DNA from 3 places in the Streptomyces sp. NPDC007917 genome. Region 2 is predicted to be linked to each of the others. Evidence: riboswitches for the same ligand, from Rfam matches in the RefSeq annotation. Region 2 holds a riboswitch; each other region holds the start of a gene.

Region 1 (3,265 bases), on a different contig from region 2:
CGAGGGGGAGGAGCTGGCCCGGCAGGCGCGCCGGTTCCGGCGCGGCCGGCCACGGGTCGCGGTCGGCGGCCGGACGGTGATCGTCGTGGACGACGGGATCGCCACCGGCGCCACGGCCCGGGCCGCCTGCCGGGTCGCGCGGGCCCAGGGCGCGGCCCGGGTGGTGCTGGCGGTCCCGGTCGCACCGCCGGACGCGGCCGAGGCGCTGCGCCAGGACGCGGACGACGTGGTGTGTCTGTCCACCCCCGCGGAGTTCTCGGCGGTGGGCGAGTGGTACGAGGACTTCTCCCAGACCAGCGACGCCGAGGTGGTCGAACTGCTCTCCCGGTCGACCGGGATGCCGGGTCGGGCGCATCCTGGTAGATGAAGCAGGAGGTGATGACCGCGATGGAGACGATCGTGGGATGCGACATCGAAATGGAGTTCCGTGAGCTCGGACCCCTGACCGAGGCGGTCGTCCGGCTGAGGATGCACGACGGGACCGAGATGCTGGCTCAGGGCCGGGCGAACCGGAACCCGGACGACCCGTCTCAGCCGCGGGTCGGCGAGGAGATCGCGGCGGCGCGTGCGCTGAACAACCTCGCTCACCGGCTGATCTCGAAGGCCGGCGGTGACATCGAGGAGGTCACGCACGCGAAGGCACATCTGGTGATGTAGGGCGGATCTGCCGCGGCACCGGGCCGCGGCAGAGCACCCTTCACTCACCCGCCTCTCAGATCTGGACGCCCTTGGAGCGGAGATAGGCGAGCGGGTTGACGTCCGAGCCGTAGTCGGGGCCGGTGCGTATCTCGAAGTGCACATGCGGCCCGGTCACATTGCCGGTCGCCCCTGAGCGGCCGATCTGCTGGCCGCCGGACACCGTCTGGCCGACGTGGACGGACAGCGCCGACATGTGCGCGTACTGGCTGTACATGCCGTCGGGGTGGCGGAGCACGACCTGGTAGCCGTACGCACCGCCCCAGCCCGCGGCGACCACCTCGGCCGAGCCCACCGCGCGCACCTGGGTGCCGGTGGCGACGGGGAAGTCGACGCCGGTGTGGTGGCCGCTGGACCAGTTGCTGCCGGAGACGCCGTAGGCGGTGCCGATGGCGTGGCTGGCGACCGGCGTGGTGAAGGATGCCGACGAGGAGGACGAGTGCGCCGCCGAGCCGGACTGCTTCTTGGCGCGCTCACGGGCCTTGTTGGCCTGCTCGACCCGCTGCTTGGCCGCTTGCTCGGCGCGCTGCTTGGCCCGGTCGGCCGCTTCCGCGCGCTGCTTGGTCTGGTCCGTCCGCCGCTCGGCCTGGGGCCGGCTCTCGCGCGCCTGTCCGGCGGGGGAGCGGCTTGTGTCGAGGGTGAGCCGCTGACCGGGGTAGATCAGGTCCGGGTCGCCGCCGATGACCCGGCGATTGGCCTCGTAGAGCCGCTGCCAGCCGCCGACGCGGTCCATGTCCTGCGCGTCGGCTATCCGGGACAGCGTGTCGCCGCTGACCACGGTGTACGAGGAGCCGGAGCGCCCGGTGGTGGCCGCGCTCCGGTCGACGGCCTTGGGAGTGGCCCTAGGAGCGGCCTCGGTCTTCGGCGTGGCTTTCGGGGCCGCGTTGGGAGCGGTCTGTCTCGTGCCGGAGTTGCCGGAGCTGCCGGGCGAGACGTCCGCGGGCTGGCCGCCGCGGGTCAGACCCGCCTTGACCGAGCAGACCGGCCAGGCGCCGGGGCCCTGGGCGTCGAGCACCTTCTCGGCGATGGCTATCTGCTGGTCCTTGGACGCCAGATCGGCCCGGGGCGCGAAGGACGTCCCGCCGTACGCCTCCCAGGTGGACTGCGAGAACTGCAGACCGCCGTAGTAGCCGTTCCCGGTGTTGATGCTCCAGTTGTCGGTGGACTCGCACTCCGCCACCTTGTCCCAGGTGTCGACGGAGGCGGCGTTCGCCTGGCCGACGCCTATGAGGGGCAGTGCGACGCCGGCGCCGCCCGCGGTGAACGCGAGCGAGGCGCGGGAGACGCGGCGTGGTCGGGGCCGACGGTGACGTCCGCGTGCAGCCATTGAGCTCATCCTCTCCTGACGCCTGCGAGGTGAGCTGTCGGGTTCGGGCGGGAGCTGCCCGGCCGCGCCCTTCTCGGTGCCCCCGGCACCGTGGCGCGACTTCACCCCTAGCCGTCCCGCCCGCGATCGCGCGGCACGGCGCCTACCTGGTTCCCCCGCTCCTGCCGTGACAGGTCGTCGTGTCACTCCTCCGCCACGGCAGGACTCGGCGCTCCGGCGAGGGAGAGACCCGTGCATGGAATGCGCCGGGTGCGGCACAGTAAACACATCGTTTTGGTCACGACAAGGTCTCGACGGGCCTGTGTCCGGAAATCGATCAGGCCCCCGGTGAACTGTGATTCACGTCACCACATTCCGGATGGGGTGAATGTGGCGCGGAATCCGCAATGCCGAATTGCGCCTGTTATGCGATTAATGCGGTCGCAGACATAAGGGCGCCGAACGGGGGAAGAGGAGCCGAAGGGGAATGGACGGGGAATGTCGGGGCACTCGGCGCGGCGGCTGACGAGCCGCCAGATGCCCGACCCACAGGAGGTTGCCCATGGCTCAGCGGTACGGCGGGACGCCCGCGAGGCGCCGACCGCCGGTCTTATCCGTATCCGCACTGCTCATCGGCGCGCTGGCCGCTGTCACGGCCTGCGGAGCCGAGGAGGACTCGGGGGCGCCGGCGCCGCCCGGCTCCGCCGACGCGCCCCACTCGGCCACCAGCGGTGCCCGGCCCGGCACGGCCGAGCCGGGCACCGCCGGGCGCCGTTCCGCCGAGGCGTCGACCCCCGGGAAGGCGCCGAGCGCGGCCAAGCCGTCCGTCGCCACCGAGGGCGCGTCCGCGGCCCCGCCCACCGTGCGCCGTATCTGCTCCAAGGGCCAGCTGAAACTCTCGACCGGCCGGGCGGATATCGGCGCGGGCAATGTCTATGTTCCCCTGGCCTTCACCAATACCGGTGAGACCAGTTGCACGCTGACCGGCTTTCCCGGGGTTTCCCTGCTGGACGCCCCGGGCTCGGCTATCGGTGACCCCGCCACCCGCCGGGGACCGGCGCGGCCCACGGTCGTCCTGAAACCCGGCGACAGCGCCCACGCGAGTCTGCACACCCTCAACAAAGGCTTGTCCGACAAGCCCTGTTGGCGGACCGCGGCCGAAATTCGCGCCTACCCGCCGGACTCCTACCGCTCCATGAAGACGTCGGCGCGCTCCTTCCAGGTCTGCGGGGGCGTATTCGAAGTCACCGCCCTCGAGCCCGG
Region 2 (3,265 bases):
CCGCCGGGCTCCCACGGCTGCGTCAACATGCGCAAGGGCGATGCGAAGAAGTACTGGAGCCTGCTGCGCAACGGCGACGACGTGTACGTCTACGGCCGCAAGCCCGGCACCTGAGCCGTGCCGCCTCCCCGGGCCCCGGAGAGCCCCTTCGGGGCCCGGGGAGCTCCTTCGGGGCCCGGGGAGGCGGGAAGCCGTCAGGCCGGGCGGACGCTTCCGTAGATCGGCATCTCGGTGATCGGCGCCTTCTTGACCACATCGCCCGGCTTCGGGGCGTGGATCATCATTCCGTCGCCTATATAGAGGCCGACATGGCTGATGTCGTCATAGAAGAAGACGAGATCGCCCGGTTGGAGGTCGGAGGTCGACACGCGCGTGCCGACCTTCACCTGGTCCCAGGTGGTGCGCGGCAGGGAGACCCCGGCGGTCTTCCAGGCGGCCTGGGTGAGCCCCGAGCAGTCGTAGGAGTTGGGGCCGGTGGCGCCCCAGACGTACGGCTTGCCGAGCTGCGAGCGCGCGAAGGCGATGGCCTTGTCGGCCTTGGTGGCGTACGAGCCCGAGGAACCGGAAGTGCCCGAGGACCCGGAGGAGCCTGACGAGCCGGAGCCGTCTGCCTGCTCCTCCTGCTGCTGCTGTTCCTGTGCCCGCTTCGCCGCCTCCTCCCGCTGCTTGCGCGCCAGCTCCGCCGCCTTGCGCCGGGCCTCCTCTTCCTTCTTCTTCTCGATCGCCGCCAGCCGCGCCTTCTCCTCGGCGGTCAGCTTCGACAGCAGCTGACGGGCCTGGGTGAGCTTGTCCTGGACGGTCTTCTTCTTGGTCTTCAGCTGCTCCTGCGACCGGGTCAGCGAGGCCAGGCTCTCGCCGGCCTTCGTACGCTCCTTGGCGGCCTTGGCCTGCTGGGTCAGGAAGTCGTCGACGGCATGCTTCTGCTCTCCGGTCAGCCGGTCCATCAGATGGGACTGGTCGAAGATGTCCTGCGGATCGCCTGCGAACAGCAGGGTCGCGGCGCTGGAGGCCATGCCGCCGTTGCGGTACTGCGCCGCCGCGTAGCTGCCCAGCTTGCGGCGTGCCTCGTTCAGCTTCTCGGTGCGCTTGGCGACGCTGTCCAGCAGCCGGTCGACCTTGGCGCGCTGTTCGCCCGTGCGCTCCTTGGCGGCGTTGTAGGCCTGGGTCGCGGTTTCGGCTTGGTGGTAGAGCGTGTCGACCTTCTTCTTGACCTCTTCGACCGTCGGCTTGGGCTTGCCGGGCTCGGCGCTCGCCGTCTGGGAGAGGAGGGTGACGGAGGCGAGGGCGGCCGTGGTGACCCCGACGGCGGTGCGGCGGCCGGTGGCCGAATCCAGTATTCGGGTCCGCGGTTTGCGGTGCGACGCCAAGGGAGGCGACTCCTTCCGTGGACCGCCTACCGGGTTAGCTGTCGGGTTCGGGCGTCGGAAGGCTGCCCTACGGCCCGGGCGGCGGACGGCTGGCGTCGCCACATGGGCCGATTCACCCCAGTGGTGTCTTTGGGTCCCCGGCTCCGGCTGCCTCGCGGCGGGGCCGGACTCGGCGGAGACAGCCCGTGCCGGCGTGGTCGCCGACGGGTTCCGGACCGCCTGACGGAGGACGGTAGTGGGCTTGTGGTGCTCATGTGAAGGCGGGTGTTCGAATTGCCCCGAAACCGTTTTGTGACATCCACGCATACGCTGTCAGTGGGGCGGCCTAAACTCGGTGAGCGATGAGCAGCCTCTTTGACGACAGCTTCCTGGCGGATCTCGGACCCCCGGACGAGGAGCCCCCGCCGCCCGAGGACGACGGCCGGCCCGCCGCTGAGGCCGTCCCGCACGACCTCTTCGACGGGCGGTTCGACGCGCCCGCGCCCCGGGAGGCGTACTACCGCGACGGCGCGGCGCGTCCCGCGGTGGATCCGGCCGCCCTCCTGCAGGGGCTGAACGAGCAGCAGCGCGCCGCCGTGGTGCACACCGGCTCGCCGCTGCTGATCGTCGCGGGCGCCGGGTCCGGCAAGACCCGGGTGCTCACCCACCGCATCGCGCATCTGCTCGGCTCGCGCCGGGTGCACCCCGGCCAGATCCTCGCCATCACCTTCACCAACAAGGCCGCGGGCGAGATGAAGGAGCGGGTCGAGGAGCTGGTCGGCCCGCGCGCGAAGGCCATGTGGGTGTCGACCTTCCACAGCGCCTGTGTGCGCATCCTGCGCCGGGAGTCCAAGAAGCTCGGCTTCACGTCCTCCTTCTCGATCTACGACGCGGCCGACTCCAAGCGGCTGATGGCGCTGGTGTGCCGGGACCTGGACCTCGACCCGAAGCGGTATCCGCCCAAGTCCTTCAGCGCCAAGATCTCCAACCTGAAGAACGAGCTGATCGACGAGGAGACCTTCGCCGGACAGGCCTCGGACGGCTTCGAGAAGACGCTCGCCGAGGCGTATGCGATGTACCAGTCGCGGCTGCGCGAGGCCAATGCCCTCGACTTCGACGACATCATCATGACGACGGTCAATCTGCTCCAGGCCTTCCCCGACGTCGCCGAGCACTACCGCCGCCGCTTCCGGCACGTCCTGGTCGACGAGTACCAGGACACCAACCACGCGCAGTACACGCTGGTGCGCGAGCTGGTGGGCACGGGCCCGGCGGAGGCCGTCGACGGCGGCGAGGTGATCCCTCCCGCCGAGCTGTGCGTGGTGGGCGACGCCGACCAGTCGATCTACGCCTTCCGGGGCGCCACCATCCGGAACATCCTCCAGTTCGAGGAGGACTACCCGGACGCCACGACCATCCTCCTGGAGCAGAACTACCGCTCCACCCAGACGATCCTCAGCGCGGCCAACGCCGTTATCGAGCGCAATGAGAACCGGCGCCCGAAGAACCTGTGGACCGATGCCGGCGCCGGGGCGACCATCACCGGCTATGTGGCCGACACCGAGCACGACGAGGCGCAGTTCGTCGCCGACGAGATCGACCGGCTGACGGACGCGGGCGACGCCAGGGCCGGGGACGTCGCCGTCTTCTACCGGACCAACGCCCAGTCCCGTGTCTTCGAAGAGGTCTTCATCCGGGTCGGGCTGCCGTACAAGGTCGTCGGCGGTGTGCGCTTCTACGAGCGCAAGGAGGTCCGCGACGTCCTCGCGTACCTGCGGGTGCTGGCCAACCCGGAGGACTCCGTCCCGCTGCGCCGGATTCTGAACGTGCCCAAGCGCGGCATCGGTGAGCGCGCCGAGGCGATGATCGACGCGCTGGCGCTGCGCGAGAAGATCACATTCCCGCAGGCGCTGCGCCGC
Region 3 (3,265 bases), on a different contig from region 2:
CTGACCGTGCTGCGCTGCCACCGCCCCGGCCAGCAGGTCGTCGCCGTGGAGATCAACCTCGCCGCCCCGCTGGACGCCGAGCCGGCCGGGCTCGACGGCATCGCGACGATCATGGCTCGCGCCCTGTCCGAGGGCACCGACAAGCACACCGCCGAGGAGTTCGCCGCCGAACTGGAGCGCTGCGGCGCCACCCTGGACGCCCACGCCGACCACCCCGGCGTCCGGGTGTCCCTGGAGGTCCCCGTCTCCCGGCTGCCCAAGGCGCTCGGCCTGCTGGCCGACGCGCTGCGCGCCCCCGCCTTCCCCGAGGGCGAGGTCGAGCGGCTGGTGCGCAACCGCCTGGACGAGATCCCGCACGAGCTGGCCAACCCGGCCCGGCGCGCCTCGATGGCGCTGTCCAAGGAGCTGTTCCCGGCCGAGGCCCGGATGTCCCGGCCGCGTCAGGGCACCCAGGAGACCGTCGAGGGCATCGACGCCGCGGCCGTGCGGGCCTTCTACGAGGCGCATGTCCGCCCGTCCTCCTCGACCGTCGTGGTCGTCGGCGACCTGGCCGGCGTCGACCTCGACAAGGCGCTGGCCGAATCCCTCGGCGCCTGGACGGGCGGGGCCGCCGAGCCCCGCCCCATGCCGCCGATCACCGCCGACGACACCGGCCGCGTGATCATCGTCGACCGGCCGGGCGCGGTGCAGACCCAGCTGCTCATCGGGCGGATCGGCGCCGACCGCCATGACCGGGTCTGGCCCGCCCAGGTGCTGGGCACCTACTGCCTGGGCGGCACCCTGACCTCCCGGCTCGACCGCGTGCTGCGTGAGGAGAAGGGCTACACGTACGGCGTGCGCGCCTTCGGCCAGGTGCTCCGCTCCGCGGCCCCGGACGCCTCCGGAGGGGCCACGGGCGCCGCGATGCTGGCCATCAGCGGCTCGGTGGCCACCGAGGTCACCGGCCCCGCCCTGGAGGACCTGTGGAAGGTGCTGGGCACGCTGAAGGAAGAGGGCCTGACGGACGCCGAGCGCGACGTCGCCGTGCAGAACCTGGTCGGGGTGGCCCCCCTGAAGTACGAGACGGCGGCGGCCGTCGCGGGCACGCTCGCCGACCAGGTCGAGCAGCACCTGCCGGACGACTTCCAGGCGCAGTTGTACGCGCGCCTCGCGGAGACCGGCACGGTGGAGGCGACCGCCGCGGTGGTGAGCGCCTTCCCGTCCGACCGGCTGGTCACGGTGCTCGTCGGTGACGCCTCGCAGATCGAGGAGCCGGTCAAGGCGCTCGGCATCGGCGAGGTGCGCGTCATCCAGGGCTGACGGCCTGACGGCCCGACAAAACAGGACCCCTGACGCCGTTTCAGGCGCCAGGGGTCCTGTTTTTCGAATCGTCTCACCGGTCGATTCGCCCGCTTTATAGCAGAGGTCGCCCGTCTGGGTGTTCGTGTCTGTGGGGAAACCAACAAAAACGCGGAACCGTTTGGTGAACGAAAGCGATCACGCTTAGCGTCAGTCCGGTTGTCCGACCGAGACACGCCGCACCCGCGGCACGGACAACCATCGCCGAGTCCCCGTACGGCGCGAGCCAGGGGAGCCGGGGACCCAGCCTCGTCCGCCGCCCACGGCGCCGGACGGGTGATCCCCAGGGGTGAATCGGACGCCTTCCCCACGCGGGGGAGGGGCCCGTAGGAGACCTTCCTGCTCCGAACCCGTCAGCTAACCCGGTAGGCGAGAGGGAAGGAAAGGAGTGCGCCGGACCATGGCGTTCACCCGTACCACCGGGAAGCACCGCCGCCCCACCAGGGCCCCCCGCACCGCCCGTTCCGGCGCCAACCTCGCGGGCATAGCCACGCTGGCCGCCTCCGGTGTGGTCGCCGGCTTCGCCGCCCCGGCCCTGGCCGCGACGGACGACCCGCGCGGCTTCGAGGACACCGGGCTGCGCCAGGCGGTCGCCATGGACGACGGGCTCGCCGACCAGGTCGAGGCCCAGGCGCAGAGCCAGCAGAGCGCCGCCGAGGAGGCCGCCGCCAAGGCGCAGGCCGAGGCCGCGGCCCGCAAGGAGGCCGCGCGGCAGGCGGCCGAGGCGAAGCGAAAGGCCGAGGCGGCCGCGAAGAAGGCCAAGCAGGAGCGCGAGGCCAAGGAGCGCGCGGCGCGCGAGGCCGAGCGGAAGCGGCTGAACATGTTCGTGCTGCCGGTCACCGGCTCGTACGTCTCCACCAGCTACCAGGCGTCCAGCGGCCTGTGGTCCTCCGGCAGCCACACCGGTGTGGACTTCCACGCCGCGTCCGGTACCCCGGTGCACTCCGTCGGCTCCGGCACCGTGGTCGAGGCCGGCTGGGGCGGCGCGTACGGCAACAACATCGTGATCAAGATGAACGACGGCACCTACACCCAGTACGGCCATCTGTCGTCCCTCGGGGTCTCCGTCGGCCAGACGGTCACCCCGGGCCAGCAGATCGGCCTGTCCGGCGCCACGGGCAATGTCACCGGCCCGCATCTGCACTTCGAGGCCCGCACCAGCGCCGACTACGGCTCGGACATCGACCCCGTCGCCTACCTGCGCTCGCACGGTGTGAACATCTGAGCATCCCCGCTCGCTTCCCGAAGGCCCTCGGTCCCACGGACCCGGGGGCCTTCGGCGTACCCGGTCGGCCGCCCGGCCGCCGGCCGCCTGGCCACCCGGCCATCCGACCGCCTGGCCACCCGCCCTCCTGGCCAAAAATATCCATGAAATCTCCGTGCCTATCGGAAATTCAAGCTGTTTAGAATAGAGTCGCTGAACACGCGTCAATCGGCTGCGTTTCGCGGAGATTAAGGCGGAGGTTCGACAATGCGGGACCGGAAGTGAGCGGCGATACGACCGCGATGCAGGGCGGTCACCGGATTTCGGCGCACGCGGTGTGCACGGCGATCCGCGACGACATCGTCTCCGGCACCTTCGCGCCCGGCAGCCGGTTGATCGAGGAACTTCTCGCCCGGCGGTACGGCGTCTCGCGCGTGCCCGTGCGCGAGGCGCTGCGCACCCTGGAGTCGGAAGGCTTTGTGACCACCCGCAGACACGCGGGCGCCTGCGTCGCGCAGCCGTCCGACCGGGAGGCCGCCGACCTGTTGGACATCCGCGCGCTGCTGGAGCCGCTGGGGGCCGCCCGGGCCGCCCAGCGGCGCACCGAGGCGCATCTGAAGGTGTTGCGCGGCCTGGTCCGGCTCGGCCAGGAGCGGGCCCGGCGCGGGCAGTTGGGCGAGCTGCGGCCGCTCGGTGACTGGTTCCACGAGACGATGGCCCAGG

What was found. Region 2 has a riboswitch for cyclic di-AMP ahead of ACFZDL_RS18595 (NlpC/P60 family protein). Riboswitches for the same ligand answer to the same signal wherever they lie in the genome.
Positions count from the first base shown of each region.
Region 1: linked by a shared signal. The riboswitch ahead of ACFZDL_RS28500 (transglycosylase family protein) and the one ahead of ACFZDL_RS18595 (NlpC/P60 family protein) in region 2 are both predicted to bind cyclic di-AMP.
Region 3: linked by a shared signal. The riboswitch ahead of ACFZDL_RS02800 (M23 family metallopeptidase) and the one ahead of ACFZDL_RS18595 (NlpC/P60 family protein) in region 2 are both predicted to bind cyclic di-AMP.

Region 1 is NZ_JBIBKK010000015.1:158,604-161,868, forward strand. Features, by position in the region: partial or broken gene ACFZDL_RS28490 (phosphoribosyltransferase) at 1-343, shown strand, start outside; gene ACFZDL_RS28495 (dsRBD fold-containing protein) at 364-657, shown strand; gene ACFZDL_RS28500 (transglycosylase family protein) at 713-2,023, opposite strand; cyclic di-AMP (ydaO/yuaA leader) riboswitch at 2,029-2,210, opposite strand; gene ACFZDL_RS28505 (DUF4232 domain-containing protein) at 2,565-3,265, shown strand, end outside.
Region 2 is NZ_JBIBKK010000008.1:321,701-324,965, forward strand. Features, by position in the region: gene ACFZDL_RS18590 (L,D-transpeptidase) at 1-114, shown strand, start outside; gene ACFZDL_RS18595 (NlpC/P60 family protein) at 195-1,367, opposite strand; cyclic di-AMP (ydaO/yuaA leader) riboswitch at 1,375-1,552, opposite strand; gene pcrA (DNA helicase PcrA) at 1,709-3,265, shown strand, end outside.
Region 3 is NZ_JBIBKK010000001.1:656,941-660,205, reverse strand. Features, by position in the region: gene ACFZDL_RS02805 (pitrilysin family protein) at 1-1,299, shown strand, start outside; cyclic di-AMP (ydaO/yuaA leader) riboswitch at 1,531-1,725, shown strand; gene ACFZDL_RS02800 (M23 family metallopeptidase) at 1,739-2,563, shown strand; gene ACFZDL_RS02795 (GntR family transcriptional regulator) at 2,845-3,265, shown strand, end outside.